Regions from separate parts of the Sphingopyxis sp. CR5 genome, predicted to be linked through region 3. Evidence: predicted binding sites of a transcription regulator. Region 3 holds the regulator's gene; each other region holds the start of a gene.
The links. The regulator LexA, encoded in region 3, represses DNA repair genes until DNA is damaged. The targets are predictions, from matches to a motif close to GTTCCNCNCTTGTTCT.
Positions count from the first base shown of each region.

Region 1: AC58D2_RS02635 (ribonucleoside-diphosphate reductase subunit alpha) is a predicted target of LexA. The motif match lies at 1,905-1,920, and genes of this name have one in related genera.
Region 2: AC58D2_RS05185 (ImuA family protein) is a predicted target of LexA. The motif match lies at 6,897-6,912, and genes of this name have one in related genera.

Region 1 is NZ_JCATIE010000001.1:540,901-551,374, reverse strand. Features, by position in the region: gene AC58D2_RS02640 (EAL domain-containing protein) at 1-1,242, shown strand, start outside; gene AC58D2_RS02635 (ribonucleoside-diphosphate reductase subunit alpha) at 1,961-3,910, shown strand; gene AC58D2_RS02630 (endonuclease domain-containing protein) at 3,972-4,409, shown strand; gene AC58D2_RS02625 (ribonucleotide-diphosphate reductase subunit beta) at 4,482-5,543, shown strand; gene AC58D2_RS02620 (hypothetical protein) at 5,663-5,893, shown strand; gene AC58D2_RS02615 (hypothetical protein) at 5,929-6,708, opposite strand; gene AC58D2_RS02610 (hypothetical protein) at 7,024-7,203, shown strand; gene AC58D2_RS02605 (KTSC domain-containing protein) at 7,252-7,449, shown strand; gene AC58D2_RS02600 (hypothetical protein) at 7,575-8,285, shown strand; gene AC58D2_RS02595 (hypothetical protein) at 8,381-8,944, opposite strand; gene AC58D2_RS02590 (DUF4440 domain-containing protein) at 8,993-9,556, shown strand; gene AC58D2_RS02585 (hypothetical protein) at 9,652-9,801, shown strand; gene AC58D2_RS02580 (hypothetical protein) at 10,058-10,474, shown strand, end outside.
Region 2 is NZ_JCATIE010000003.1:52,631-63,104, reverse strand. Features, by position in the region: gene AC58D2_RS05205 (LysR family transcriptional regulator) at 1-781, shown strand, start outside; gene AC58D2_RS05200 (efflux RND transporter periplasmic adaptor subunit) at 922-2,097, shown strand; gene AC58D2_RS05195 (efflux RND transporter permease subunit) at 2,104-5,304, shown strand; gene AC58D2_RS05190 (efflux transporter outer membrane subunit) at 5,301-6,698, shown strand; gene AC58D2_RS05185 (ImuA family protein) at 6,918-7,706, shown strand; gene AC58D2_RS05180 (Y-family DNA polymerase) at 7,609-9,147, shown strand; gene AC58D2_RS05175 (error-prone DNA polymerase) at 9,144-10,474, shown strand, end outside.
Region 3 is NZ_JCATIE010000007.1:115,416-125,889, reverse strand. Features, by position in the region: gene trpC (indole-3-glycerol phosphate synthase TrpC) at 1-454, shown strand, start outside; gene moaC (cyclic pyranopterin monophosphate synthase MoaC) at 686-1,159, shown strand; gene AC58D2_RS12325 (molybdopterin molybdotransferase MoeA) at 1,156-2,346, shown strand; gene lexA (transcriptional repressor LexA) at 2,413-3,096, shown strand; gene AC58D2_RS12315 (ComEC/Rec2 family competence protein) at 3,050-5,197, opposite strand; gene gltX (glutamate--tRNA ligase) at 5,268-6,722, shown strand; gene AC58D2_RS12305 (citrate synthase) at 6,760-8,046, shown strand; gene AC58D2_RS12300 (hypothetical protein) at 8,184-8,483, shown strand; gene AC58D2_RS12295 (sensor histidine kinase) at 8,493-9,875, opposite strand; gene AC58D2_RS12290 (hypothetical protein) at 9,872-10,474, opposite strand, start outside.

The DNA.
Region 1 (10,474 bases), on a different contig from region 3:
CCGGTGTCGGGCCTGCCCAATTTCGAGGCGATGCGCGGACAGCCGCCCTTTGGCAGCGCGACCGTGATCGCCGCCAAGCTCGTCAACTTCGGCGATCTGGCCGCGTTCCTGCCGGGCGAAGGCAGCGAACAGCTCGTCGAGCAGGTCGCGCGCCGCCTGACGCTCGCCTGCCACGGGACGCAGCTGCATCACGATCTCGACGGCAGCTTCGCCTGGCTCGTTCCCTATTATCAGCACAGCCAGATCGAGGGGCATCTTGCGGGGCTCGCCGCGCTGTTCAATTCGCCGCTGACGATCGGCGAACTTAAGATCGACGTCGCGATCGCCTTTGGCGTCAACGACGAATTCGAAGGATCGAACGCCCAGCGCCTCGCCGCGGCGCTCGTCGCCGCCGAAAAATCGATCCGCACGCGCGCGCTGTGGACCAAATATACGCCGCGCGAAAAGGACGATGCCGGCTGGCAGCTCAGCTTCCACTCACAGCTTGAGGACGCGCTTTCGGGCGGCGACATCTGGGTCGCCTTTCAGCCGCAATATGAAATCGGGTCGGGACGTCTTGTCGGCGTCGAGGCCCTTGCGCGCTGGACACACCCCACGCGCGGGCCGATCCCGCCCGACGAATTCATCGTCCAGGCCGAAAAGAGCCAGGATATCTATCGCCTGACCTTGTTCGTGATGGACCAGGCGATCCGCTCGGCTGCGCAGCTTCGCGACCGCGGGCTTGCGATCAACATGTCGGTCAACCTGTCGGCGGCGCTGCTCGATCACAACGATCTCGTCGGAACGATCCGCGTCATGCTGACCGCGCATCACCTGCCCCCCGAACTGCTGACGATCGAAATCACCGAAACCGCGCAGATCGAGAACAGCCGCCAGGCCCGCCAGACCCTCGCCCAGCTTCGCCGCGCGGGTATCCGCCTGTCGATCGACGATTATGGCACCGGCCAGTCGAACCTCGAATATCTGACCGAGATCGAAGCCGACGAGATCAAGATCGACAAGCGCTTCGTGATGACCATGCGCGATTCGCAGCGCAACTTCGAAGTCGTCAAGTCGACGATCGATCTCGCGCATCGCCTCGGCGCCGTCGCGGTCGCCGAAGGGATCGAAGACGCGCCGACAATGGCGCTGCTCGCCCAGCTCGGATGCGATGTCGGACAAGGTTACCACCTTGGTAAACCACAGCTTTTCACCGATCTGGCGACCACCCTCCTCGCCTCCCCGCACAGCCGCACCGCATAACTGCCAGTTCGGCAGCATTATATTAAGGTTAAGACTCGATTTACCATGTCAATTAAGGTATATGGTCCGTTAACTGTCCTGCGATGACAGTGCGCATCAGGAGTTTTTGATATGGCATGGATTTGGAGATGGGTTGGCGGCGGCGGCACCGGTAGCGGTGGCGCTCCGGCCTAAGGCCCCAAGCATTTAGAGAAAGGGCTCCGGCATTGCCGGGGCCCTTTTTCTTTGCGCCCTAGCTCGCTCGCCGCCCTCGCGATCGGCGGCTCCCGTCTCCACCCCCAACATCTTGTGATCGCCGTCTCGTGCCGGATCGAGCCGGACCAAATTTTTTCGGGTTCGCTGCGCCGGCCCATTCGACGCCCGCAACCCCGCACAAAGCCGCGCCCGGGGACCGGTGAAACGTCCCCTGCATACGACGAGGCGAATCGGAATAGCGACGAGTTGAGTCGTCAATCTGTCATTTACCGTCTTGCATCGCGCGCCCGACGTGGCACTATAGGTGGTGGGTCAGCCGAAGGGGGCACCCCAAGCATTAGTATTTGGCCGGAAATGGCGGAATTCCGTCGCCCATCGCACATGGGCTTCGGAAAGACCCTTTCGCGTCCAAAAAAAGTCCCACGAGGGGGGCGGAAAATGTTAGGCTGGGGCTTCGCCCTGCGAGTCGAACAAGACGGGAACAGATCGCGTGGAGACGCGCGGCAGAAAACGGGGTGAACCAATGGATTTTCGGGAAACGGACCGGGTGGAGACGAACGACGTGGCGACGATGGAACTGGCGAAAAACGACGCGCCCGAGGCGACCGAATCGAAAAGCGATTCGGGCGCGGGCGCGGCCAAGCTGAACGACGGCGGCGAGCCGAAGGTTCACGCGCGCCGGTTCGAGGTCGAAACCGACGCCAGCCGCGACGCGCTGCTCACCGATTTCGGCAAGGAAACGCTGAAGGATCGCTACCTCCTCCCCGGCGAATCCTATCAGGATCTCTTCGCGCGCGTCGCGTCGGCCTATGCCGACGATGCCGAGCATGCGCAGCGGCTTTATGACTATATCAGCCGCCTGTGGTTCATGCCCGCGACCCCGGTGCTCTCAAACGGCGGCACCGGGCGCGGCCTGCCGATCAGCTGCTACCTCAACAGCGTCGACGACAGCCTGGAGGGTATCGTCGGCACCTGGAACGAGAATGTCTGGCTCGCGAGCCGCGGCGGCGGCATCGGCACCTATTGGGGCGCGGTCCGCGGGATCGGCGAGCCCGTCGGCCTGAACGGCAAGACCAGCGGCATCATCCCCTTCGTCCGCGTGATGGACAGCCTGACCCTCGCGATCTCGCAGGGCAGCCTCCGCCGCGGTTCGGCGGCCTGCTACCTCGACATCTCGCACCCCGAGATCGAGGAGTTCCTCGAGGTCCGCAAGCCGTCGGGCGATTTCAACCGCAAGGCGCTCAACCTCCACCACGGCGTGCTGCTCACCGACGAGTTCATGGAAGCGGTGCGCGACGGCGCCGAATTCAACCTGCGCAGCCCCAAGGACCAGAGCGTGCGCGGCACCGTCGACGCGCGCAGCCTGTTCCAGAAGCTCGTCGAGACGCGGCTGGCTACCGGCGAGCCCTACATCATCTTCATCGACCAGGTTAACCGCATGATGCCCAAGCATCACCGCGACCTGGGGCTGAAGGTTACGACCTCAAACCTCTGCTCGGAAATCACCCTGCCGACGGGGCGCGACCACCTGGGCAACGATCGCACCGCGGTCTGCTGCCTCTCGTCGCTCAACCTCGAAACCTGGGACGAGTGGAACGGCGACAAGCGCTTCATCGAAGACGTCATGCGCATGCTCGACAATGTGCTTCAGGACTATATCGACCGCGCCCCGCCCGAAATGGCGCGCGCCAAATACAGCGCGTCGCGCGAACGCTCGGTCGGGCTCGGCGTCATGGGCTTCCACAGCTTTCTCCAGGCGCGCGGCCTGCCCTTCGAGGGCGCGATGGCGAAATCGTCGAACCTGCGCGTCTTCAAGCATATCCGCGCGCAGGTCGACCAGGCGTCGATGCTGCTCGCCAACGAGCGTGGCCCCTGCCCCGACGCCGCCGATCAGGGGGTGATGGAACGTTTCAGCTGCAAGATGGCGATCGCGCCGACCGCGTCGATCAGCATCATCTGCGGCGGCACCAGCGCGTGCATCGAGCCGATCCCGGCGAACATCTATACCCACAAGACGCTGTCGGGCAGCTTCGTGGTCAAGAACCCGCACCTCGAAAGCCTGCTCGTCGACAAGGCGAAGAACAGCGACAGCATATGGAACTCGATCCTCGAAAAAGGCGGCAGCGTTCAGCACCTCGACTTCCTGACCCAGGACGAAAAGGACTGCTTCAAGACCAGCTTCGAGATCGACCAGCGCTGGCTGCTCGAACTCGCCGCCGACCGCACCCCCTATATCGACCAGGCCGCGTCGCTGAACCTGTTCATCCCGGCCGATGTCGAGAAATGGGACCTGCTCATGCTCCACTACCGCGCGTGGGAACTCGGGATCAAATCGCTCTATTATCTCCGCTCGAAATCGGTCCAGCGCGCCGGCTTCGCGGGCGGGGTAGAGGCCGACAACACGCCCGAGGCGGCAAAATTCGAACTCGCCGCGGGGACGACCGACTATGACGAGTGCCTGGCTTGTCAATAACCCCTCTCCCGCCGGGAGAGGGAGGGAGGCGCGAAGCGCCGGAAGGGTGAGGGCGACGAGGATGCGGACCTATCGCCACCAACCCTCCGGTACTGTCGCCCGCGCGCGTGAACTCAGGCGCAACGCCACCGACGCCGAAAAGCGGATGTGGCAGGCGCTGCGCCAGAGCTTCCCCGCGTTCAAATGGCGGCGGCAGGTTCCGATCGGACCCTATTTCGCCGATTTCTACAGCTTCGCCGCGAAGCTGGTGATCGAGGTGGACGGGGGCCAACATGCCGAAGCGGCGGCCTACGACGCGCGCCGCACCGAATTTCTCCGGCAGCAGGGCCTGACGGTCCTCCGCTTCTGGAACAATGACGTCCTCGCGAAAACGAACGGCGTCATCGAAACAATCTCCCTCTCCCTCCGGGAGAGGGAAGGAGCAACGAAGTTGCGGAAGGGTGAGGGCGAAGAACCGTCGGCTCCCAACCGCCGAACACCCTCACCCTCCCAAGGCTGACGCCTTGGGCCCCTCCCTCTCCCACAAGGGGAGAGGGGATTTGGACCGAAATTTGCGACTGGAGTTTAACCCATGCCCCTTCTCGAAGCCCGCAAGACCTACAAGCCCTTCGAATATCCCTGGGCCTATGATTTCTGGAAGCGCCAGCAACAGATCCACTGGATGCCCGAGGAGGTGCCGCTCGGCGAGGATTGCCGCGACTGGGCGCAGAAGATCAGCGACCACGAGCGCAATTTGCTGACGCAGATTTTCCGCTTCTTCACCCAGGCCGATGTCGAGGTGCAGGATTGCTACCACGACAAATACGGCCGCGTGTTCAAGCCGACCGAGGTCAAGATGATGCTGACCGCGTTCAGCAACATGGAAACCGTCCACATCGCCGCTTACTCGCACCTGCTCGACACGATCGGCATGCCCGAAAGCGAATATGGCATGTTCCTCGAATATGACGAGATGCGCGCCAAGCACGACTATCTCGGCACCTTCGGCGTCGACAGCGACGAGGATATCGCGCGCACCCTCGCGATGTTCGGCGGCTTTACCGAGGGGCTTCAGCTGTTCGCCAGCTTCGCGATGCTGATGAACTTCCCGCGCTTCAACAAGATGAAGGGCATGGGCCAGATCGTCAGCTGGTCGGTGCGCGACGAAAGCCTGCACTGCGAAGGCATCACGCGCCTGTTCCACGCCTTCGTCAAGGAACGCGACTGCCTGACCAAGGCGGTGAAGGAAGACATCATCGACTGCTGCCAGAAAACCGTGCGGCTCGAGGATGCGTTCATCGACCTCGCCTTCGAGCAAGGCCCGGTCCCCGGCATGACGCCCAAGGAGATCAAGCGCTACATCCGCTACATCGCCGACTGGCGCCTGGGGCAGCTCGGGTTCCAGCCGATCTACATGATCGACGAACACCCCCTGCCGTGGCTCGCCCCGCTCCTCAACGGCGTCGAGCACGCCAACTTCTTCGAAACGCGCGCGACCGAGTATAGCAAGGCCGCGACGCGCGGCGACTGGAACACCGTGTGGACCAGCTTCGACAACCGCAAGAAGGCGAAAGCCAACGACGACCCGGCCGCCGCGACCGAGGGCGAGGACGGCGAGGACATGTTCGCCAAGGCAGGGATTGCCGCGGAGTAGCTAACCGAACCCCTCCCGCTTGCGGGAGGGGCAGCGAGACTTGCCGGCCGCGCCGGCTAGTCGCAGCGGGGTGGGCATCGAGGCCCAAACCAACCAAAAAGAAGAAAACAGGCCCACCCATGACCGAAAAGAAAAAACTCAAACTCCTGATCCTCAGCCAGCCGCAACGCGCCTGCCTGGAAGGGCTGTCGAACCGCCGCCCCCAACTCCCCACCGACCCCATCCGCGACGAACTCGTCGAACTCGGCCTGGTCGCGCAACAGGGCGCGAAATGGACGCTGACCCCGACGGGCAAGAAAGTGCTCGCGGCGGGGTCGAACCGGCGAAACAAGGGCGGGTTTTCGGTTTAATTAGATTGGCGTCACTGCACGATCCCCAATCAGCTTTATTCGTCTAGCCACGCATCTTTCATCACGTCCAAATACGCTATTAAACGATCGATACCTGTTACGGTGATTTTCCCAGTAATACGGATTTCTGCCTCGCTTTCCTTGGAAAGCGGCAATTTGGCAACGCGAACCGGAATATCAGGATCGTGTGAAGTCGACTCTTCGGCATCCAGTGTCGGTGCGGACTGCGATTGAACGCTCGGCTCGAGCGTACGCACCAAGTTTTCTGTTACCGCTTCATCGCGGTCGACTACCCTTACTGCGGTGAAACGCTCAACCTCTAAGAGAGTCTCGCGCAGCGCGGTAATACAGTCATTTGCTCCAGCACTTGAAAAATCGTGATTGCGTATAAGGAATGCGCGGATTGGCTCGTCTGCCGGCGGGATTCGGCCGCCGAATTGTGTACTTATTTCCTGGAAAATGTCAGGATTGAATGCCGCTTTCTTTACGGCTTCTGAGTACTCAAAAATCGATTCGGGCTCAAAAATACTAAGAGCCAGCGCGCTAATTTTAAGATCCCCGCGCAATCCGTCTACCAAGCCGAATTGTCGGATAGCACCCAGAGCCGCCGCGCTGCTACCGGTTTTCCCGCTAAAGCCCATAAGCTTATAGGCTGTGTCCGAACTGATCGCGCTCCTGTGCGCGCCTTGGTATATGGACTTAGCATAATCTAGCGCAGAACCCAATGAAATCCGAGGATATCTTGGACTTCTGGAACCAGAGGAAATCGAGTTAGCGGCCATAGGACTTTTCCAATCTCTCTTATGGACGGTCATTTGTTGATTGAACGAATAACACGAAATCGAATGTTTTCCAGCGAAAATTGAGAGATTGTGTCCAGCCCATGCGAGCACCCGATCCGCCCCCTCCGCTCGTAGCGTGTCCGTATCAGACGATTTCTCTTGCGGCTGGGCAAGCGTGTGTTATGTGGGAATCGCAAAAGGCGGAGGTTGCACGCAACCTCCGCCCCTTGGTTGGAAATTGGCGTTGGCGCGCCACTTCCAGTCGGGGTGAGGAGTACTCCACGCCCGCTTACAAGCGCGTTGTTACTCCTCAGTTTGCATTTTTGCAAACTCCAAGGAGTGAATAACATGCAGTATACGACCAAATCCCACATAGGGACCCGCGCAGCCACTGGTACGGCCTGCCCCGAAAGTGGCATCTGGAAGGTCGAGGGTACGCCTTCCACGACCGCTCCGATTGCCAAGGGCAACCGCATGCCGCCCTACAGCGGCAAGGCCGTTGTCTGGGTGCTGATTCAGTACGCCTAATCGAAGGGCGGGCAGAAATGCCCGCCCTTCTTTTTTGAGGAGCGCGCAATGCCCTATTTTTCTTCATCAGCAATCCGCGCGGCGGAATACAATCCGGCCAGCCACACCTTGGCGATCACGTTCACCAGCGGTCGTACCTACGACTACTATGGGGTGCCGCAGTATATCTATAACGGTCTGCTGGCGGCTCCGTCGAAGGGCGAATACTTCAACGACAATATCCGTGACCAGTACGGGTATCGCTAATCGATAGGCCGCATGGATGCCGGATCAAGTCCGGGATGACGAGGGAGGGTGGGCCGTCCACCCCCAAGACCCACCCCCCAAAAAAGCCCTTTCCTACACGTTCCTTTTATGTTCCAAACTGGCGGATGAGCCATATTGCCCCCATCCCCTCGCCCGGCGCGGTGCCCTCGCCCGCCGCCGACCCCGCCGCCACCCCCGCGCTCGACGCGCACGGGCATGATCCCGCCGCCTATGAGTGGGTGCCGGTGCTGCGCAAGCGGCGCAAGGATGGCTGGTCGCCCGACAAGCAGCGCGCCTTTATCGAGGCGCTTGCCGATACCGGATCGGTCGCCACCGCGGCGCAGCGCGTCGATATGTCCGAATCCTCCGCCTATCGCCTGCGCCGGTCCCCCGGCGCCGAGGCGTTCGATCGGGCCTGGTCGGCGGCGATCGACGCCGCGGCCAAGAAATTGCTCGACGCCGCCTTCGAACGCGCGCTCGTCGGCACCGACGAACCGGTGTTCGACCGCGACGGCAACCGCGTCGGCCGCCGCTTTCGCCAGAGCGACCGGCTGCTGATGTTCCTGCTGCGCGCCTATGGCCCCGATTGTTTTCGCGGCAACGCGGCGGCCGGACGGACCGATCCCGCGCCCGTCGCGGTGGCCGAGGCGCTGGTCCATCTGCACCCCGCCCCGCCCGCCGCCCCCGAAGCATTGCTGGCGCCCGCCGATCTGGCGGTGGCGCTGGAGGTGGCCGATCTGTGCGACGGCGCGCTCCCGCCCTGGCATAGCGACGACCGCGACGACGCCGGTCCGCGCACCCCCGGCGGCGGCGATGCGCAGGGCGCACGAGGCTGAACTTTACTGAACTTTGGCCTCGCCGGGTCGAGCGCCCGGGCCGGGCAATCCGGCGCCGATCCCCGCCGAACCGATCGCGCGCGGGCGGGCGTCCCTCAATGCAGCGTTTGCGACAGCGGGACCGGGCGCCCGATCGCGAACAGGACCGCGCCGCGCACCGCCTCGGCCGGACCCTCGAGCATGTAGAGCTTCGCCAGCTCGCGCGTCGTTTCGCTGTCGTCGTCGACCACCAGCCGCAGCGAGCCGAGCCCCATCCAGTTGCGCGTCACCACGACGTCGCGGATATTGGCGAGCGGCCACGACCGGTCGGCGCCGCGATAGAGGCGCACCCCGTCGTGGCGCAGATAGCGGCGACGCAGCGCGAACACGCGCGCGAAGTCGAAGGTCGCATAGGCAAGGATCGCGACGATCAGAGGGCCCGTCAGCGGTCCGAGCAACCGGTAGAAGCCGCTCGCCGCAAAGCCGCCGCCCCAGACCAGCTCCCACAGCGCCCAGACGAGCCCCGCCGCCGCCGCGCCCGCCCAGGCGAGCACCGGCGCCGTGCGCAGCCGTCCCACCACCATCGCTTTCGATCGCCCCGCGTCCATCGCGCCTACATAGTCGCCCGCGCGCGCCGCGCCACCCCGCGCGCGTTCCGGCCGGGCCGGGTTGCGTAACACTCCGCCTTACTGTATTATATCAGCATTACAGTAAATGGAGGCCGCGCCATGCCCTTTCTCGCCCTCGCCGCCGCCGCGCTTGCCGCGGCCCCCGCGCCCGCCGCACCGCCCGCGGACGCGATGCCTCGGGGCGACGATCTCGAGCAGCGGATCGCCGACTTGGACGCGCGCCTGTTCTGGGCGGGATTCGAAGGGTGCGATCCCGACGCGATGGCGCCGCTGCTCGCGCCCGATTTCCGGATGTATCACGATCTGACCGGCGTCTCGGCGACCGATGCCGACGACATGGTCGCGGGCTTTCGCCGCCAGTGCGACGCGCGCAAGCCGGGGGGCAAGGAGGAAGGCTATAAGAACCGGCGCGAGATCGTGCCGGGCAGCCGCGTGATCCGCCGCATGGGCGACTGGGGCGCGCTCGAAGAGGCCGCGCACATCTTCTTCGAATGGCGCGGCCCCGCCAAGGGCTGGGTGCTCGTCGGCGGCGCGCGCTATATGAACCTGTGGCAATGGCTGCCCGCCGAGCGCCGCTTCGTGCTCAAGCAAAGCTATAGCTACGACCACGCGCCCGCGGCGCCCTATCCCCCCGCCGTCGCGGCGGCGCCTGCGGCGGATTAGGCGCCGGTCCGCACGCTCCCTGCGACCGGCCGCGCCTCGCGCTTTGCCCGACTCCGCGCCGCCATGCTATGCTGGCGGAAGAAAGGAGAAAGCCCATGCAGGCCGTTACCGAAGGCGACCGCCGCAACGAGGTCCGTTCGCTCCTCGAACAGATCCGGACGCACCCCGAACGCGACTGGACGCAGGCGCGGCGGCGGATCGCCACGCTCAACAAGCTGATCGGCGCCGACCGCCGGCCGCACTGACCCGCCGCATCGGCAAATCCGACCGGACAGCGCGCCCGTGCGGCGGGATTCGTCGCAAAATTTCGGCGGCCCGCCGCGTTGCCGCCGTCGCCTCCGAGCACCAGAACCTTCAACAATCCGTTGATTATCATGGATTTTCAAGGAGCGTCCCACATCAACCGCAAAGGCGCCGGCCCGCGCGGAGATGAAACAACTGCGGGTCGCCAGCCGTTTCTCCTGCAACCCGTCCCACGGGACGACCGACAGGAGATTCAGGATGCGCAAGACCATGATCATTCTCGCCGCGGGCACTGCGGCGATCGCTACCCCCGCCCTTGCCCAGCTCGCGGGCGTGACCGGCAATGTCGCCGGCGACGTCGCCGGCCAGGTCAATCCGGGCCAGGCTGTCGGCGACACGGTCGGTGCCGTGACGCAGCCGGTTGGCGACGCCGTCGACCAGGCCGACGATACGGTCAACGGCGCGGTCGACTCCGCGAACTTGAAGCTCGCGACGCACGAGCAGGTGCGCGCCGGCGCCAACGTCAGCGATATGAACGGCAACAGCATCGGCACCGTGCAGAGCATCGACGGCAGTAACGCCGTCGTCGTCAGCGGCGGCGAACTCTACAACGTCCCGCTGTCGGAACTGTACAGCAAGGCCGACGGCACGGCGAGCGACCTCGTCAGCAAGTTG
Region 2 (10,474 bases), on a different contig from region 3:
GAGCGGGCTCGAGGCGGAGTTGCAGCAGACCTTGTTCGAACGCGCGCCGGCGGGGTTCGTTCTGACCGCGGCGGGCCGCGCGCTCGTGCCGCACGCCGAAGCGATGGCGACCGCGGCGGCGCGCATCCAGGCCGGGGGAGACGGCGGTCCCGCGCTGTCGGGGCAATTGCGGATCAGCGTTTCGGAAGGGTTCGGCGGCAGCTTCGTCGCGCCGCGGCTCGCGGGCTTTATCGCCGCGCACCCCGAAATCGAGATCGACCTCGTCGCCTCGTCGGGTTTCCTCAACCCCTCGCGGCGCGAGGCCGACATGGCGGTGTTGCTCGCGCGGCCGCGCAAAGGCCCGCTGATCACGCGCAAGCTCGCCGATTACAGCCTGGGCCTCTATGCCCCCGCGAGCAGCACCGACTGGCAGCGCGCCGTCGAGGCGGCGCCGCTGTCGCGCGCCGCGATCCCGATCGTCGGCTATGTCCCCGATATTCTCTATGCCCCCGAACTCGATTATCTGGGCGAGATCGAGCCGGGACTGCGCGCGGGGGTGCGATCCTCGTCGATTCTTGCGCAGCGGCGGATGATCGCGGGCGGGGCCGGGGTCGGGGTGCTCCCCTGCTTCCTCGCCGCGGGCGATCCCGCGCTGGCGCGGGTACGCGCCGGCCAGACGATCCGCCGCAGCTTCTGGCTCGCGCTCCACCGCGATGTCGCGCCGCAACCGCGCGTCCGCGCCTTCATCGACTGGCTCGACGCCGAGGTGCAGGCAAGCCGCGGCCTGCTCGTTCCGGGCTGATGCATTGGCGAAAGGCGGCGAACAAATTTGTCGCACTTTGTCGCAAACGGGCTATTCCCCTTGCCAGCGACGCAGCAATCCGTTGAATAGGGCCAAATCTTCCGCCCCCTCCCCGCGGATCGACACGAGACATATCGACCATGCCCAATTCCAGGCCGCCGCTGCTGACCGGAGCCTTGTGCGCGCTGATAGCGTTGCTGACCGCCTGTGCCGACAGCGATGACGGCAAGCGCGGGGCGCAGACGCCCGAAGTCGGCATCGTCGCCGTCGCCACGGCCGCGGTGCCGATCACGACCGAACTCGGCGGGCGCACCGTCGCCTATGAAACGAGCGAGGTCCGGCCGCAGGTGACCGGGCTGATCCGCAAGCGGCTGTTCACCGAAGGCAGCCTGGTGCGCGCGGGTCAGCCGCTGTTCCAGATCGACGCCAGCCTCTATCGCGCCGCGGTGGCGCAGGCCGAAGCGAATCTGGCGAGCGCCAGGGCCAATGCCGCGGCCGCGGAAGAGAAGGCGAAGCGGTACGAGCCGCTGGCGAAGATGCAGGCGATCGCCGAACAGGATTATACCGACGCGCTCGCCGCCGCCCGCATCGCGCGGGCCGCGGTCGCGCAAAACGCCGCCGCACTCGATACCGCGCGGATCAACCTGCGCTTCGCGACGGTCACCGCGCCGATCGGCGGCCGCATCGGCCGTTCGCTGGCAACGCCCGGCGCGCTTGTCAGCGCGACCCAGGCCGATCCGCTCGCGGTCGTGCAGCGGCTCGACCCCATCTATGTCGACATGCAGCAGTCGGCGAGCGAGCTGACCGCGCTACGCCGCTCGCTCGCGACCGGCGGCACCCGACCGGGCAGCACCGAGGTGCGCCTGCGGCTCGACGACGGCAGCGACTATGCCGCGGTCGGCACGGTCGAATTTTCCGAAGTCACGGTGAACGAGGCGACCGGGACGGTGACGTTGCGCGCCCGCTTTCCCAATCCCAAGGGACTGCTGCTGCCCGGCATGTTCGTGACCGCGCTGTTCGACCAGGCGATCCAGCCCGACGCGATCCTGGTGCCGCAACAGGCGGTGCAGCGCGATTTCGACGGCAGCGCCTTCGTGTATGTCGTCGACAAGGACGGCAAGGCCCAGCGGCGCAAGATTGCGACGACGCGCACCTCGGGCGCGAACTGGGTGGTTTCTTCGGGACTGAAGCCGGGCGAACGCGTCATCACGCAGGGGGTCGGCAATGTGCGAAGCGGCATGACGGTGAAACCGGTCGCGGCGGACAGTCCGCAACGGGTCGGGGCGGCGGACGGCAAAGCGGCGAAAGGCGAGTAAAGCCCGATGTCGCGGATTTTCATCAACCGGCCGATCTTCGCCTGGGTGCTGGCGATCATCGTCATGCTGGGCGGGCTGGGGGCGTTGTTTTCGCTGCCGATCGCGCAATATCCCGACATCGCGCCGGTCGAAGTCAATATCCGCGCCAACTATCCCGGCGCGTCGGCCGAAACGATCGAGAACAGCGTTACGCAGGTGCTCGAACAACAGCTCACCGGGATCGACGGCCTGCTCTATTTCAGCTCGCAGTCGAGTTCGCGCGGACAGGCCCGCATCAGCGTCATCTTTGCCAAGGGGACCGACCCCGACATCGCGCAGGTCCAGGTCCAGAACCAGATCCAGTCGGCAATCTCGCGCCTGCCGCAGCAAGTGCAGAGCCAGGGCGTGCGTGTCACCAAATCCAATTCGGATTCGCTGCTGCTCGTCGCGGTGTTCGATACCACCGACACGCGGTCGAACCAGGACGTGTCCGACTATCTGACGTCGAACATCCAGGATCCGCTGTCGCGCGTCGACGGGGTCGGTGACGTCAATGTCTTCGGGTCGCCGCACGCGATGCGCATCTGGCTCGACCCGCAGCGGCTGGCCGCGGTATCGCTGATGCCGGGCGACGTGATCAGCGCGATCAGCGCCCAGAATACCGAGATCGCGGCGGGCGACGTCGGCGGCCTGCCCGCGCCCCAGGGCCAGATGCTCAACGCGACGGTGACCGCGCAGTCGCGGCTGCAAACCCCCGAAGAGTTCGAGAATATCGTCCTGAAGACGCTGTCCGACGGGTCGACGGTGCGGATAAAGGATGTCGCGCGGGTCGAGATCGGCGCCGAAAGCTATGCCGTCATCACCCGGGTCAACGGACATCCGGGCGCGGGCATGTCGATCTCGCTGTCGCCGGGATCCGACGCGCTCAAGACCGCCGAGCTGGTCAAGGCGCGCATGGACGGGCTGGCGCAGACGATGCCCGAAGGGCTCGACTATGCCTATGCCAATGATTCGACCAATTTCATCAAATTGTCGGTCAGCGAAGTGCAGAAGGCGCTGTTCGAGGCGATCCTGCTCGTCGTCCTGGTTATGTTCGTGTTCCTCCAGAGCTGGCGCGCGACGCTGATCCCCGCGATCGCGGTGCCCGTGGTGCTGCTCGGCACCTTTGGCGTCTTCTATATCGCCGGGTTCAGCATCAACACGCTGACGCTGTTCGGGCTCGTGCTCGCGATCGGGCTGCTCGTCGACGATGCGATCGTCGTCGTCGAGAATGTCGAGCGACTGATGGAAGAAAATCCCGGCATGACCGCACGCGAGGCGACGATCCGCTCGATGCAGGAATTGCAGGTCGCGCTCGTCGCGATCGGGCTCGTGCTGTCGGCGGTGTTCCTGCCGATGGCCTTTTTCGGCGGTTCGACCGGGGTCATATACCGGCAGTTCTCGGTCACCATCGTTTCGGCAATGTCGCTGTCGGTGCTCGTGGCGCTGATCCTGAGCCCGGCGCTGACCTCGACCCTGCTCAAGCCGAAGGCACGGAACGAACGGGGCGGGGATGCGGGGCGCCGCCGCTTTGCGGGCATCCACGAGGTTTACGAACGCGCCAAGCACGGGTTCAACACGCGCTTCGACCGGATGAGCGCCAGCTATGCCGGCAGCGTCGCAAGGGTGGTCGAGCGCAAATGGCTGTTTCTCGGCATCTATGCGCTGGCGCTCGCGCTGCTCGTCCTGCTGTTCTGGCGCCTGCCCAGCGGTTTCCTGCCCAACGAGGACCAGGGGCGCGTCGCGGTCCAGTTCCGCCTGCCTGCGGGCGCGACGCAGGAACGCACGCTCGAGGTGCGCGACGCGGTCGAGAAATATCTGCTGACGCAGGAAAAGGCGAACACGCAGGCCCTGTTCCTGATCGCCGGCGGCGGCGGGGGCGGCGCGTCGGGGCAGAACACCGGCCAGGGCTATGTCAACCTGGTCCACTGGGACGACCGGCCGGGCCAGGAGAACACCGCCGATGCGATCGCGCAGCGGGCGCGAAAGGCGCTTTCGGGCCTCCGCGATGCCCAGATTTTCGCGCTCGTTCCCGGTGCGGTGCGCGGGCTGGGCGATACGTCGGGCTTCACGATGGAGCTCCAGAACCGCAGCGGCATGTCAGCCGATGAATTCGCCGCGGCGCGCGACAGGCTGCTCGAAATGGCGAACGCCAATCCGAAGCTGACCTCGGTCCGGCTGAGCGACCTGCCCGATGTCGCGACGCTGAAGATCGATATCGATACGCAGCGGCTGACCGCCTATGGCCTGTCGAACAGCGACGTCAATACGACGCTGTCGACCGCGTGGGGCGGCCGCTACGTCAATGATTTCATCGACAAGGGGCGCGTCAAGCGCGTCTATGTCCAGGGCGACGCACAATATCGATCGAGCCCCGACGACCTCAGCCAGTGGTTCGTGCGCTCATCGGACGGCGGCATGTCCCCTTTTTCCGCCTTTTCGCATATCGGCTGGTCGACGACACCCAGCACGACATCGCGCTTTCAGGGCGTACCCGCCTATGAAATTTCGGGGCAGGCCGCGTCGGGGGTGAGTTCGGGCGAGGCCATGGACGAGATGGAGCGAATGGCGGCCGATATCCCCGGCACGAGCGTCGCCTGGGCGGGCGCCTCTTTCCAGGAACGCTTGTCGTCGGGGCAGGCGCCCCTGCTCTATGCGCTGTCGCTGCTCGTGGTCTTCCTGTGCCTTGCGGCGCTCTATGAAAGCTGGTCGATTCCGGTCGCGGTGCTGCTCGTCATCCCGCTCGGCCTCGTCGGCGCGGTGCTCGCGGTGACGCTGAGAGGGCTGGAAAACGACGTCTATATGCAGATCGGGCTGCTGACGACGATGGGCCTCGCGTCGAAGAATGCGATTCTGATGATCGAATTCGCCGAACAGGAGGAGCGCAAGGGCAAGCGCGTGATCGAGGCGGCGATCGCCGCCGCGCGCATCCGCCTGCGCCCGATCCTGATGACCAGCTTTGCCTTCATCTTCGGGGTGCTGCCGCTCGCGGTCGCCACGGGTGCGGGCGCGAACAGCCGCGTCGCGATCGGCACCTCGGTGATCGGCGGGATGCTGACCGCGACGCTGCTCGCCATCTTCTTCATCCCGCTGTTCTTCGTGCTCGTGCGGCGCGGGGTGCGTGACGGGCTTGAGGCGCTGCGCCGGCGTTTCGGCAAGAGCGGCGACGCGCAGGAGGTGCCGGCATGAGGCGCGCCTTGCTGTTGTTGACGCCGCTCGTCCTCGCCGGATGCTCGCTCGCGCCGAAAACGGTGCTTCCCGCGCCGCCGGTGCCCGAAAGCTGGCCGGTCGGCGACGCCTATCTGGCGGCGAGCGAGGCGGCGTTGCCGCTGCTGTCGTACAAACAGATCCTCACCGACGCGCGGTTGCAGGCCCTGGTCGAACAGGCGCTGGCGAACAATCGCGACCTGCGTACGGCCTATGCCAATGTCGCGGCGGCGCGCGCGCAGGTGCGCGTGACGCGCGCGGCGCAATTTCCCGCGATCGGCGCGAGCGCCGGCGCGGGCTATTCGGACAGCGACGGACGCACCGGCACCGCGGATTTTTCGCTGCAAGGGGGTGTCACCGGCTTCGAGCTCGACCTGTTCGGGCGACTCGCCAACGCGACCGAGGCCGAACGCAATCGCGCGCTGGCGACCGAGGCGGCGGCGCGCACGGTACGGCTCGCGCTGATCGGCGACCTCGCCGATGCGTGGGCGAGCTATGGCGCCGACCGAGACCTGCTGGCGATTGCGCGCGACACCGCCGCCAATGCGCGCGAGAGCGTGCGGCTGACCAGGGCGCGGCTCGACGGCGGCATCGCGCCGCGCACCGATCTGCGCCAGGCCGAACAGATCCTCGCGACCGCCGAGGACGCGATCGCCGCGCAAACCACCGCGCTGGCACAGGACGAAAACCTGATCCGGCTGCTCGTCGGCGGCGCCGTCGATCGGGCGCTGCTCCCCGCGACCCTTGCCGATGCGGTCGACAGCATCGCCGCACCCCCCGCGGGCGTCAGCTCGGCGATCTTGCTGCGCCGTCCCGATGTGATCGAGGCCGAATATGAACTGCGCGCGGCCAATGCCGATATCGGCGCGGCGCGCGCGCGGCTGTTTCCGACCATATCGCTGACCGGCCTGCTCGGCTTTGCAAGCGACGCGCTATCGAGCTTGTTCGACGGCGGCGCTTTCGCCTGGTCGGCGGGGGGAGATGCGAGCGCGTCGATTTTCGATTTCGGCGGGCGCCGCGCCGGAGTGGCGGTAACCGAGGCACAGCGCGACGCCGCGCTCGCTAGCTATGAAGGGGCGATCCAGACCGCCTTTCGCGAAGTTGCCGATGCGCTTGCGGTGCAAGGCACGATCGCCGAGCGGGTGCGCGCCGCGGCGGCGAATCGCGAAGCCGCCGCCGACACGGCGACGCTGGCCGAGGCGCGCTACAGGGGCGGGATCGACAGTTTCCTTGCCAGCCTGGACGCGCAGCGCAGCCTGTATTCGGCGCGGCAAAGCGAAATCGCGACCCGTCTGTTGCTCGCGCAGACGCGAATCACGCTGTTCCGCGCATTGGGGGGCGACAGCGAAGCGGGGACGGGTTCAACGGCAGGGTAGAGTTTTTCACGCGAAGGCGCGAAGAGGCGAAGAGGCTGCGCTCCGCCGCGAGGCGGCTTTTTGCGTCCGGCGGTGCGCCCAAAAGATGCCGAACACAGGAGCCTGTCGGCTCGAGCCGCTCTTCTTCGCGGCTTCGCGTGAACCAACATCACGCCCCGTGCCTGCCGCCTTGACAAGCGACGAGACTCGCGCGCTAATAGAACATATAGAGAACATGTCATGCGCGAGTCGTCCTCCTCTCTCGCCGGGCTGCGCCGGCGCGTCGCCCGGATCGCCGCTTCGGGCGCATCCTCCGGTCCTGCGGCCGCGGGGGCGCTGGCGAGCGGGCACGCCGGGTTCGACGCGGCGCTTGGGGGCGGGCTGGCGGTGGGGCGGGTGCATGAACTGTTCGCCGCCGACATGCTCGACGCCGCGAGCGCCGCCGCCTTTGCCGCGATGCTCGCGCTGCGTGGCGGGGGGGAGGCGCCGCTGTTGTGGCTGCGCCCCGCCGACGCGGCGCGCAAGGCGGGTCGGCTTTACACCCCGGGCCTCGCCGAACTCGGCGGCGATCCGGGCCGGTTGCTGCTCGTCGAGACGGGCGATGCCAGGGCGCTGCTCGCCGCCGCGAACGACGCGGTGCGCTGCGCCGGGTCGGCGGCGGTGGTGGTCGAAAGCCACGGCCGGCTTCCCGCGTTCGACCTGACCGCGGGGCGGCGCCTAGCACTCGGCGCGCGCGAGGCCGGAACGACCCTGATCTTGCTGCGCATCGCCGCCGAGCCCGTGCCGAGCGTCGCCGAGACGCGCTGGCGGGTGGCCGCCGCGCCTTCGCGCGACTTGGAGGCCGGGGCACCCGGCGCGCCCGCCTTCGACCTCGAATTGCTGCGCTGGCGCGCCGGCCCCGCGGGCGCGTGCTGGCGGCTGGAGTGGAACCGTGACGAACAAGCCTTCCGCGACGCGGCGCTATCTGGCGCTGGTCTTTCCCTGGCTCCCCGCCGAGCGCTGGAACCGCGCGGCGCCAAGGCCGCCTGAGGCGCCGCTGGTCTTTGCCGAGACGGTGCGCGGCGCACGGCGGCTGGTGAGCGTCGCCCCCGAGGCAGCGGCGCTGGGGCTCGCCCCCGGCATGGCGCTCGCCGATGCGCGCGCGCGCGTCCCCGCGCTGACCGTGGTGCCCCACGACCCCGCCGCCGACGCCGCGTGGCTCGACCGGATCGCCCAGGGCTGCGCGCGCTATACGCCGCTCGTCGCACTCGATGCCCCCGACGGGCTGATCCTCGATATCGCGGGCGCCGCGCACCTGTTCGACGGCGAGACCGGACTGGCGAGCGACGCGGCGATGCGCTGCGACCGGCTCGGCCTGACGCTGCGCCATGCCTTTGGCCCGACCGCCGACGCGGCGCGCGCGCTCGCCCGCTATCCGGCACCCCCCGCCCCCGATGAAGCGGCAGCGATCCGGCGCCTGCCCGTCGCCGCGCTGGAACTCGGGGACGAGGCGACCCGCGCGCTGATCCGCGCCGGATTGAAAACGATCGGCGACCTTTCGAGCCGGCCGATGGCTGGCCTCGCCGCGCGCTTCGGCGCCGACGCGGCGACCGCGCTGCGCCGTATCCTGGGCGACGCGCCAAGCCCGCTCTCCCCGCGCGTGACGCCGCCGCCGGTCGCCGCCGAACGCCGCTTTGCCGAACCGCTCGCGAGCAGCGCCCATGCGATGACGGTGCTCGCCGAGCTGATGGACGAGGTGGCCGCCGACATGGCCGAACGCGGCAAGGGCGGGCGCGGCTTTCGCGCGACCTTCTTTCGCAGCGACGGGCTGGCGCGCTCGATCGCGGTCGAGACCGGCCAGCCGGTGCGCGACGTCGCGCTGGTCATGCGCCTGTTCGCCGAACGGGTCGATACGCTGCGCGACCCGATCGATCCCGGCTTCGGTTTCGACATGATCCGGCTCGTCGTGCCGCGGCTCGATGCGCTCGGATCGAGCCAGTTGAAGCTCGAGGGCGGGGCGGTCCGCACGGCCGCGATCGACGAGCTCGCCGACCGGCTCGCGACGCGGCTCGGGCGCGACCGGGTTCGCAGGCTGCGTCCCGCCGACACGCATATCCCCGAACAGGCGCAGCTCGAACTGCCCGCGGCCGATGCGCCGCCGCCCGCGCGCTGGCCCGAGGCGGAGACCGGCGAACCACCGCTGCGCCCCTTCTACCTCTTCGACCCGCCGCAGCCGATCGAAGTGATCGCCGAGGTGCCCGACGGCCCGCCGCAGCGTTTCCGCTGGCGCCGCGCGCTCCACGCGGTGCGCCTCTACGAAGGGCCCGAGCGCATCGCCGCCGAATGGTGGCGCCGCCGCGACAACAAGGGGCTGACGCGCGATTATTACCGGGTCGAGGATGTGCAGGGGCGGCGTTACTGGCTGTTCCGCCACGGGCTCTACGACGAAAAGGCCGCTCCGCGCTGGTATATCCACGGGCTGTTCGCATGAGCGAAACCCCCCGTCCCGAGCCCGACCCCGACCCTGGCTTCGCCGAGTTGGTCGCCGCGACCAACTACAGCTTCCTCACCGGCGCCTCGCACCCCGCCGAGATGGTCGCCGAGGCGATCGCGCTCGGGATGCGCGGCATCGGCATCGCCGACCGCAACAGCGTCGCGGGGGTGGTGCGCGCCTGGGCGTTCCTGAAAGACCTGCAGGTCAAAGAGGATGCGCGGGCAGCGGGTTTCCGGCTGGTGACGGGGGCACGGCTCGTCTTCGCCGACGGCACCCCCGACATCGTCGCCTATCCGGTCGATCGCCGCGGCTGGGGGCGACTGACCCGCTTGCTCTCGACCGGGAACCGGCGCGCGCAGAAGGGCGATTGCATCCTCCACCTCGACGATCTGCTCGCGTCTTGCGACGGGTTGCTGCTGATCGCGATGGACGGGGACGCGGACCTGCTCCGCACGCTCAAGCGCGCGCGGCCGAAGTCGGTGTGGCTGGCGGCGACGATGCCGCGCGCGGGGCGCGACGCGCGTCGCCTGGCCGAACGCCGGCGGCTGGCGGCGGCGACCGGCGTCCCGTTGCTTGCAACGGGCGACGTGCTCTATGCCACCGCCGCGCAGCGCCCGCTCCACGACATCGTCACCTGCATCCGCGAAGGCACGACGGTCCAGAAAGCGGGCCGGCGGCTGCACGCCAATGGCGAACGCCATCTGAAATCGCCGGCCGAAATGGCGCGATTGTTCGGCGCCTGTCCCGAAGCGGTCGCGGAAAGCGCGAAACTGCTCGCGCGGATCGCCTTCCGGCTGGACGACCTGCGCTACGAATATCCGCACGAGCCGGTGCCGGCGGGCTGGAAGCCCTTTGCCTGGCTCCACCATCTGGTGAAGACCGCGGCGCAGAAACGCTATGGCACGCCGCTTCCCCCCAGGGTGCGCGCGCTGATCGGCAACGAGCTGCGGCTGATCCGCAAGCGCGGTTATGTCTTTTATTTCCTGACCGTTTACGATCTCGTCCGCTTCGCGCGGGCACAGGACCCGCCGATCCTGTGCCAGGGTCGCGGTTCGGCAGCCAATTCGATCATCTGTTTCCTGCTCGGCGTGACCTCGGTCGACCCGATGCGGCACGAACTGCTGTTTTCACGCTTCATTTCGGCCGAGCGCGACGAACCGCCCGACATCGACGTCGATTTCGAGCATGAGCGGCGCGAGGAGGTGATCCAGCATATCTATGGCCGCTATGGGCGCGAACGCGCGGGGATCGCCGCGACGGTCATCCACTATCGCCCGCGCAGCACGATTCGCGAGGTCGGCAAGGCACTGGGCTTCAGCGAGGA
Region 3 (10,474 bases):
CCAATTGCCGGTGCTGCGCAAGGATTTCATGATCGATCCGTGGCAGGTCGCCGAAGCGCGCTCGATCGGCGCCGACGCGATCCTGATCATCGTCGCGGCGCTCGACGACGGCGCGATGCGCGAGATCGAGGCGGCCGCGATCGAACGGGGCATGGACGTGCTCGTCGAAGTGCATGACGAGGCCGAACTCGATCGCGCCCTCGCCCAGCTCGATTCGCGCCTGATCGGCGTCAACAACCGCGACCTCAGAACCTTCCGGACCGATCTTGCGGTGACCGAGCGCCTGGCAAAACTGGCGCCTCCCGGCACGCTGCTCGTCGGCGAAAGCGGTATCGCCACCCACGCCGACTGTCGGCGCCTCGCCGAAAGCGGCGTCCACGCCTTCCTCGTCGGCGAGAGCCTGATGCGCCAGGAGGACGTCGCCGCGGCGACCAGGGCGCTGCTGGAGGGCTGACGCGAAGCGTCGGCCTCGGGGTGGGGAGCGGACTATTCCTTTCCGTCATCCCGGCGCAGGCCGGGATGACGATGAGGTAAAGGCCTGAATCCGGTCGAGAGTCCCCTCGGCTCCCGTTCGAAGGGCATCCCGACTTCGTTCGATGCGAATAGTGCAGGGATTGATGGATTCCGGCCGATACCAACCGCGACCCCTTGCCTTTTTTGCCCGGCATTGCTTCGCTCGCCCGCGATGACGAACCGACCGACTCACCTCGACGACAGCGGCGCGGCGCATATGGTCGACGTTGGGGCAAAGCCCGCTACCGATCGCCGCGCCATCGCGGGCGGGCGCATCACCATGAGCGACGCTGCGCTCGCGGCGATCCGCAGTGGCAACGCGCCAAAGGGCGACGTGCTTTCGACCGCGCGCATCGCAGGCATCATGGCCGCCAAGCGCACCTCCGACCTCGTGCCGCTCTGCCATCCCCTTGCGCTGAGCAAGATCGCTATCGACTTCGCGTGGGAGCCCGACGGGATTTCGGTCCGCGTCATCGCCGCGACCACAGGCCCGACCGGGGTCGAGATGGAAGCGCTGACCGCCGCGTCGGTCGCGCTCCTCACCCTCTACGACATGGCCAAGGCGCTCGACCGCGCGATGGTGATCGGCGACGTGCGGTTACTCGAAAAGAGCGGCGGGCGCTCGGGCGACTGGCGCGCCGCGTGAGCGCCTGGCTTCCCGTCGAGGACGCCCAGGCGCGCCTGCTCGCACTCCGTCCACCCCTCGGAGCGGAGAATATTGCCTTTTCCGAATCGCTTGGCCGGTATCTTTCAGACGATGTCATCGCGACGCGCGACCAGCCCTCCGCCTCCCTGTCGGCAATGGACGGATATGCGATCCGCTTCACCGACTTGCCCGGCCCGTGGGCGATCGCGGGCGAAAGCGCAGCGGGCGAGCCCCCCGCGCGGGCGCTGGCGGCAGGCCAGGCCATGCGGATCTTCACCGGCGCCATGCTCCCCGACGGCGCCGACACCGTGGTAATGCAAGAGGATGTCGCGGTCGATGGGTCGCGATTGGCGCTCGCGACCTCGGACGCTATTCGCGACCGCCAGCATGTCCGCGCCCGCGCCAGCGACTTTGCCGCGGGCGACCGCCTGATCGAGGCCGGGACTCGGCTGACACCCGGCGCGATCGCCGCCGCGATCATGAGCGGCGCGAGCCAGCTTCGCGTCGGCGCTCGGCCGCGCGTCGCCGTGCTGACGACGGGCGACGAACTCGTTCAACCGGGACGCCCGCTCGCGGCGGGACAGATTCCCGACAGCAACGGCGCGATGCTGGCGGCGATGATGGCGAGCGAGCCCGCGATTGTGTCGCTCCCGCTCCATATCGGCGACGACCGCGACCGGATATCGGCCGCGCTCAAACAATTGGCGCGCCGCCATGACGTCATCGTCAGCGTCGGTGGCGCATCGGTCGGCGACCATGACCATGTGCGCGGCGCGCTCGACGACGCCGCCGGCACGATCGATTTCTGGAAAGTCGCCATGAAACCCGGCAAGCCGCTCATGGCCGGAACGCTAGGGGATTCCTTGCTGCTCGGCCTGCCAGGAAACCCTGCGTCGGCCTTCGTCACAGCGACTTTGTTCCTGCTCCCGCTCGTCCGCCATCTCGCCGGCGCGCGCGCGCCGTTACCGCCCATCTTCTCGGCGCCGCTCGCCGCACCGCTGGCGCCGGGCGGCGCGCGGCGCGACTATCTGCGCGCGCGGCTCGACAGCGGCGAACTTCATATCTTCGACGGCCAGGACAGCGGGCGCACCTTTCCGCTTGGCGGCGCCAACGCGCTGGTCATCCGCGACATCGCGGCGCCCGCGCGCGGGGCGGGCGACGGCGCCGACTATATCGCGATCGCTTGACAAGTTCCGATCTGTTCCTCTATCGTTCTCCATATGTCCGAAACTGGCAGTATGGAGACCTAGGCGATGTTGACCGCGAAGCAGCATGAACTGCTCCACTTCATCCAGCAGAAACTCGACGACAGCGGCATTTCGCCTTCGTTCGAGGAGATGAAGGAGGCGCTGGGACTCAAATCGAAATCGGGCATACATCGACTGATAAGCGCCTTGGAAGAAAGGGGTTTTCTTCGTCGCCTTCCCAATCGCGCCCGCGCGTTGGAGGTGATCAAGCTCCCTGAAGGCGCGAAAGGCGGTGTGCACGACAATCGCGACAATGTCGCCCCGCTGCGCAAAGCGCCCCCGGCGCTTCGGCCGATCGCCGCCAACGACATCATCGAAGTTCCGCTCCACGGCCGTATCGCCGCGGGCGTTCCGATCGAAGCGTTCGAGGATCATAATCAGCTCGCCGTACCGGCCGCGCTGCTCGGTTCGGGCGATCATTATGCGCTTGAAGTATCGGGCGATTCGATGATCGAGGCGGGCATTCTCGACGGCGACTATGCGCTGATCCAGAAAGCGGACACCGCGCGCGAAGGCGACATTGTCGTCGCGCTGGTCGACGGACAGGATGCCACGCTCAAATACTTCCGCCGCGAAGGCCGGATGGTCCGGCTCGACCCTGCCAACGGCGCCTATGAGCCGCAGCGTTACGAGGCCGAGCGCGTCATGGTGCAAGGGCGTTTGTCGGGACTGCTTCGTCGTTACCACTGACCTGCGGCGGGCGCCGCCACGGATGCTCGTCGCCGCGGCGTAAAGCGGTGGCGGCGCGCGGCGGATCGCCGAGATAGAGCGCGAGCCCGCCGCTTTCGGCGAGGCTGTCGCGGTCGATCGTCAACCAGCGCGCCCGGCATTCGCGCGGGAGCCAGCGGTGGCTGATTACCACATCGGCGGCGGCGCACGCGGGCGCCATCGCCGTGCCGTCGATACGATCGTAACCGCGCTGGGCCAGGATCGTCCGGTTCCGCTGGCGCCAGCGACAGAAGTCGCGGTTGCACGTCACATGATCCATGTCGGTGAGCACACCGAGCGGCGCGTCGACCCCCGCCGCCTCGGCCATCGTGTCGCGCACATAATCGCCGGCACGGCCGCGCAACAGCGCATAGCCGCCGCCCGGCACCGCGGCGGCGATGTGGCGCCCGTCGCCGCTCACGAGCAGGTCTGGGCGCGGCTGAACGACCAACGCCGTGGCGCCCACGAGCAGCGGCATCAATCCGGCGAGGCGCCAGCGACGCTGCCACAGGAGCAACCACAGCCCGCCCAGAACCGCGAGCGCGAAACCCCACGCCGGAAAGATCGGCAGCGCCGCCACCGCGCCCGGCGCCGCCGCGACGCGGTGCGCGAGCGCGATCAGCGCGGACAGCGCATGTTCGGCGATCCACCAGAAGGGCGCGCCGAGTCCGACGGCGTCGAACAACAATGCCAGCGCCTCGGCCGGCATGATCACAAAGGTCGTCAGCGGGATCGCGACGACGTTGGCGAGCGCGCCGTACAGGCCCGCCTTGTGAAAATGGAAAAGCGCGATCGGCGCGAGCGCGACCTCGACAACGAGGCCCGTTATCAACAGCCCCGCGACCGCGCGCCCGAAACGGACGGCCCGCGGCTCGTCGCGCCGCGCGGCAAATCGCTGCATCCAGCGGCTCTCGTGCAGCGCGATGATCGCGGTGACGGCGGCAAAGCTCAATTGGAAGCTCGGGCCGACCAGCGCCTCGGGTCGCCAGATCAGCACGAGCAGCGCCCCCGCCGCGACGAGCCGCAAGGTGATCGCCTCGCGCCCGAGCAGAAACGCCGCGAGCACGAGCAGCGCGGCTATAAGCGAACGCAGGGTCGGCACTTCGGCCCCGGCAAGCCAGGTATATCCTGCTCCCGCGAGCGCCCCGGCAGCCGCCGCAAGCGGCAGCACATGGCCCGCCAGCGCGAGGCGGCGGCTGAGTCCCAGCAAGCGCATCGCCAGCAGCATCGCAAAACCGACGACCGCCGTGACGTGCAGGCCGCTGATGGACAACAGATGCGCGAGCCCGCTACGCCGCATCGCCTCTGCGTCGGCATCGCTGATCGCGCCGCGGTCCCCGGTGACGAGTGCCGAAGCGACCCCGCCGGGGGACCCGGGGACCTGGTCGTGAATATGCGCGCTGAGCCGCGCTCGCAGCGGCGGCGGCCCCTGCCCCGCTCCGGCCGCCTGCGCAACCTTGCCAAGCGCGCTTCCGACCGCGCCGATCCGGTCGAACCAGGCGCGCTGTGCGAAATCATAGCCGCCGGGAAGGCTGGCGGTCGGCGGCGGCATCAGCCTCGCCCGCAGGCCGATCGCGTCGCCCGGTACGATCCCCCTCCCCTGCTCGCCGCGCAGCGTTACCCGCAGCTGTGGGGGCAAATCGTGGCGCTCCACGGGACGCAAGAGCAGCCGCGTCTGGCCGCGCGCGGGGAGCGGCTCCACACTCTCGACGATCGCGGAAAATTGCGTCGTCACCGGCCAGGCAAGCACCGGAGCAGCGACCCACGCGGCACGCGCCCAGATCAGCAACAACCCGGCTGCCATCGTGCCGCAACCGACCACGACGGTGCGCCCGAAGCGCCGCTTCCAGCCGATCAGAAACCCGACAAATATCCCGCCGCCAAGCAGAAGTAGAAACCCGATCCAGTCGATTTCCCGGGGCATGGCGAACCAACTGGCGATCCCCGCGCCCAACGCGACGGGCAGCCACAGCGCGATCCGCTCGCGGTCCGCGTCGAGCCGCGCCTCGATCGCTTCGGATATGCGGCGCCAGCCGTGTATCGGTGAGACATCAATGGGCGTTTGAAGCGGCCATGTTGCCATGCTAGGGGCACCCCCAATCCCCGCGGCGCCGGCTCTCGCGGCGCGGGCAACCTGATTGAAAGAGTCGCCAGTGGCAACCCAAAACCCCACCGATCCGGTCGAAGCGACCGGCGCCGATGTCGTAACGCGCTTCGCACCCTCGCCGACCGGCTTTCTTCACATTGGCGGCGCGCGCACCGCGCTGTTCAACTGGCTGTTCGCACGCCATCACGGCGGCAAGTTCCTGCTGCGTATCGAAGACACGGACCGAGCGCGCTCGACCGACGCGGCGATTGACGCGATCCTCGACGGAATGCGCTGGCTCGATCTCGATTGGGACGGCGATGCAGTCTATCAGTTCGCGCGCGCCGACCGCCACGCCGCGGTCGCACACGAACTTCTCGCGAAGGGCGAAGCCTATCGCTGCTACCTGACGCAAGACGAACTCGCGGCAATGCGCGCCGAAGCTCAGGAAAAGCGGATGCCCTTCCGTGTTCGCAGCCCGTGGCGCGATCGCGACGACGGCGACCCCGCCGCCGCCCACGTGATCCGGCTACGCGCGCCGCAGGATGGCGCGGTGACGATCGACGACCGGGTGCAGGGCGAGGTTACGGTTCAAAACGGCGAACTCGACGATTTCATCCTGCTGCGCTCGGACGGCACCCCGACCTATATGCTGAGCGTCGTCGTCGACGACAACGATATGGGTGTGACCCATGTGATCCGCGGTGACGACCATTTGAACAACGCTTTTCGCCAGGTCGCGCTGCTGCGCGCGATGGGCTGGCGCGAGCCCGTTTATGCCCACGTCCCGTTGATCCACGGCGCCGATGGCGCGAAGCTGTCGAAGCGTCACGGCGCACTGGGTGTCGATGCCTATCGCGACGAGATGGGCTATCTGCCCGAAGCGGTGAACAATTACCTCCTCCGCCTCGGCTGGGGTCATGGCGATGCGGAAATCATCAGCCGCGAACAGGCGATCGATTGGTTCGACCTGGCACATGTCGGCCGTTCGCCGTCGCGCTTCGATTTCAAGAAGCTCGAGAATCTGAACGGTCATTATCTGCGTGAAGCCGGCAATCAGCGCCTCGCCGATCTCACGGCGCCGCGCATCGAGGCGTTGGTCGGGCGCGCACTGGACCCCGAAGACCGCGCGCTGCTCGCCAAGGCGATGGAATCGCTGAAGCCGCGCGCGAAAACGCTCATCGAGATTGCCGAAGGCGCAACCTTCCTGTTCGCGCCGCTACCACTCGATATGGACGAGAAGGCCGCAAAGCTGCTCGCCGACGCGCCCGAAGGACTGCTCGCGGACGCCGCCGACCGGCTACGCAGGCTGACGGACTGGACCGGCGAAACGGTCGAGGCGGCAGTTCGCGAAAGCGCCGAAGCCGCCGGCCTGGGGCTCGGCAAGCTCGCACAGCCCTTGCGCGCCGCCCTCACCGGGCGCGCGGTTTCCCCGGGGATTTTCGACGTGCTCCTGCTCCTCGGCCGCGACAACAGCCTGGCGCGACTTGACGCAGCGCACAATTATCCGGCAGGGGCGTAGCGACTTTGCGTTTGGCCTCCAGATCAAGGGAAGAATCATGACCGATACCGCCGCCAAAATCACCCTGGGGGACAAGAGCGTCGAGAGCCCGATATTGTCGGGAACCGTAGGGCCCGACGTCGTCGACATCCGCAAATTCTATGGCCAGACCGGCGCCTTCACCTATGATCCGGGCTTCACATCGACCGCCAGTTGCGAGTCGAAACTGACCTATATCGACGGCGATGAAGGCGTCCTCCTCCATCGCGGCTATGCGATCGGCGATCTTGCCGAACATTCGAGCTTCATGGAGGTCGCCTATCTGCTGCTCAATGGCGAACTGCCGAGCGCGGACGAACTCGACACATTCGACAATACGATCACGCGCCACACGATGCTGCACGAGCAGCTTGCGACCTTCTATCGCGGGTTCCGTCGCGACGCGCATCCGATGGCGATCATGTGTGGGGTCGTCGGCGCGCTGTCGGCCTTCTATCACGACTCGACAGAGATCCACGATCCCGTTCAGCGGATGATCGCGAGCCACCGCCTGATTGCGAAAATGCCGACGATCGCGGCGATGGCGTATAAATATTCGATAGGTCAGCCCTTCATCTATCCGAACAATGAATTGGGCTATACGCACAATTTCCTGCGCATGACCTTTGGCGTCCCGGCCGAGGACTATGACGTCGATCCGGCGGTCGTCCGCGCGCTCGACCGCATCTTCATCCTCCACGCCGACCACGAACAGAATGCGTCGACCTCGACCGTCCGCCTTGCGGGCTCGTCGGGCGCCAACCCCTTCGCGTGCATCGCGGCGGGAATCGCCTGCCTGTGGGGTCCGGCGCACGGCGGCGCGAACGAGGCCGCGCTCAACATGCTGCGCGAGATCGGCCGTCCCGAACGCATCCCCGAGTATATCGCGCGCGCGAAAGACAAGGATGACCCGTTCCGCTTGATGGGCTTCGGCCACCGTGTCTACAAGAATTACGATCCGCGCGCGACCGTGATGCAAAAGACGGTGCGCGAAGTGTTTTCGGCACTCAAGGTCAACGACCCGGTCTTCGACGTCGCACTGCAGCTCGAGGAAATGGCGCTCAGCGACGATTATTTCGTGGAAAAGAAGCTGTTCCCGAACGTCGATTTCTATTCGGGCGTCATCCTGTCGGCGATCGGTTTCCCCACGACGATGTTCACCGCGCTCTTCGCGCTCGCCCGCACCGTCGGCTGGGTTGCTCAGTGGAACGAAATGATCTCTGACCCCGCGCAGAAAATCGGCCGCCCGCGCCAGCTTTACACTGGCCCGACCCAGCGTCCCTATGTCCCGGTCGACAAGCGCTGAGCCTGGTCCACCAAATGCGACAATGATGGCAAAAGGGGCTGCGATTGCGGCCCCTTTTCCTTTTACAGGCATTGGGCCGCATCGTTCGATCACGATACCCGGCACCGACTATCGGCTTGAATGCAGGGAGACAGGCAATGCGGAAGGGTGCGCGGACCCTGCTGTGGAGTGCCGTTCTGGGCGTCGCGCTATACCTGCTGACGGTCCTGTCCACGGCACCGAAAGCAGTCGATACAGCCGATGCGCCGGCGACAGCGGACCGGCCCGCCGCGCGAGGACAGACCGCGATGCGCCGAATCTATTCGCCCGACATCACCCACGACCCCTATGTCGTCGAGCAATGGGATCACTCGATCGAAGGCCTTGAAAAGGCGTGCCGCGATAGCGGCCGATTCTGCGAGCAAGCCCGCCGCGCACGTCAATCCGTCAACCGATAGCCACCGCCGTCAACCGACCTCTCGCGCCGGCAGGCTCAGCGTGAAGCGGGCCCCCTGCCCCGGCGCGCTTTCGACGGTCAGGTCGCCCTCCATCGCGCGCGCGAGACGCCGCGCGATGTAAAGCCCCAGGCCCGACCCGCCGCTATCGGTGCGGCCCAGGCGCTCGAATTTCTCGAACACCACCGCCTGCTGATCGGCCGAAAGGCCTTGCCCCTGATCGGCGATCGTCACCGTCGCACGGTCGCCGTCGCGATCCACACGGATCCAGATCTGGGAATCCTCGGGCGAATAGCGGATCGCATTGCCCAGCAGGTTGAGCAGCACCTGCAACACGCGCCGGAATTCGCCCCATGCGGGCATCTGGTCGTCGGCGCGCGGGGTATCGATGCGAATGCCCCGCTCCTCGGCCTTCATCCCGAGCAATCCGACCGCGCGCCGTGCAAGGTCGCCAAGGTCGATTTCGTCGCGCGCCGCCTTGAATCCGGGGCGCTCGATATTCTGGAGGTCGGCAAGGTCGTCGACAAGGCCCAGCAGGTGGCGTCCCGCATGGGCGATGTCCCCGGCATAGCGCGCATAGTCGGCCCGGATCGGCCCGTCGAACTGCCCCGAGATCGTTTCGGCGGTGGCGATGATGCGGCTCAGCGGTCCGCGCAGCGCGCCATCGATCCGGCGTCCGAACTGCGGATCGGACAGTGGCAGCGAACCGAAAGCCGGATCGGTGCGCCGCGCCGGCGCTGCAGGCGCCGCATTGACGGAAGTATCCGCCGGTTCGGCAATGCCGCGAAAGCCGATGAAGCGCCCCGCCGCATCGAACTGCGGTTCGGCGGACAAGGTCCAGTGCGCTCGTTCCGCGCTGGCGGCGATATGGACGCGCTGTCCGACAAAGCGCGATTGCCGCGCCAGCGCCCGCAGGACCGCGAACCGGCCATCATCGTCGGGTTGCAACTCGAACATTTCGGACAGCGACCGGCCTTCCCAGCCTGTCGGCACCGGCGGCGCCTCGGCACCCGCGCGCAGCGCAATGAGTCGCAACTGGCCATCGCATTCCCACGCCCAGCCGCCCGGCAGCGAAATGCTCTCGGGCACCGCAGGCACCTGCGACGGCGCGACCGGGCGCGTCCGCCAGTCGCTGATCTCCAGGCTCGCACCGTCGGCATCGGGCATCACCCGCACCATAGCATGGATGTCGCTATGATCGTCGGCGGCATAGAGCGGCCGGCTTATGTCACGCTGAGTCCGTTGCGCGAGCGCGACGAGCCGGGCGAGCTGGGGCAAGGCGAGCGGACGATCGAGACCGCCTCCCGCCCGTTGCTGGAGCCGGAGCAGCGGCGCATCCGCGCTGACGAGCGCGCCGGCACGATCGATGCGCCCGCGGACGATACGCTCACTCATCGGCCATTCTCCGGCGGGGGCGCCAGATCGGCAGCGACGTCGTCGGACAGCGCCCGGGCCGTCAGGCGAGCCAATGAGGCTTCGAGCGGCGCAATCGCAGTCCGCTCGAGGCGGAGCGGAGCGAGCAGCGACGGCAGCGCGGCGGCCTGGGCCGTCAGCAGCGCAAGCGCCGTGGCATCATAGCGCTGGCCGTGCGCGGCCGCGGCGAGTGCGATCACCGCTGGCCAGTCGTGCCCGGCAATGGCCGCCTCCGCCGCGGCCGTTACGGCGTTTTCGGCACTCAGGGCGGCATGGTAGGCAACGGCCGCGGCATCGACGCCGCGCGCATCCGTCAGCTTTGCCTGCAACCTATTGACCGCGTCGCTGAGCCGTGTTCCGCGATCGCGGCCGCCGTCGATCCGGGCCAATTGCCACGCCGCGATATCGAGGAGCAGCGTATGGAGCAACTCGGGGTCGAGATCGGCGAGCGCGATACAGGGGTTGCCAAGGGCATCGCGGCGCCTGCCGTCGGCGATACGCAGAGCGAGATATGCACCCTCGACGGGCGTCGGCGGCACGGCATCTTGCGGCTTTGTCGCGTCTGCATCGGGCGCGTCCGC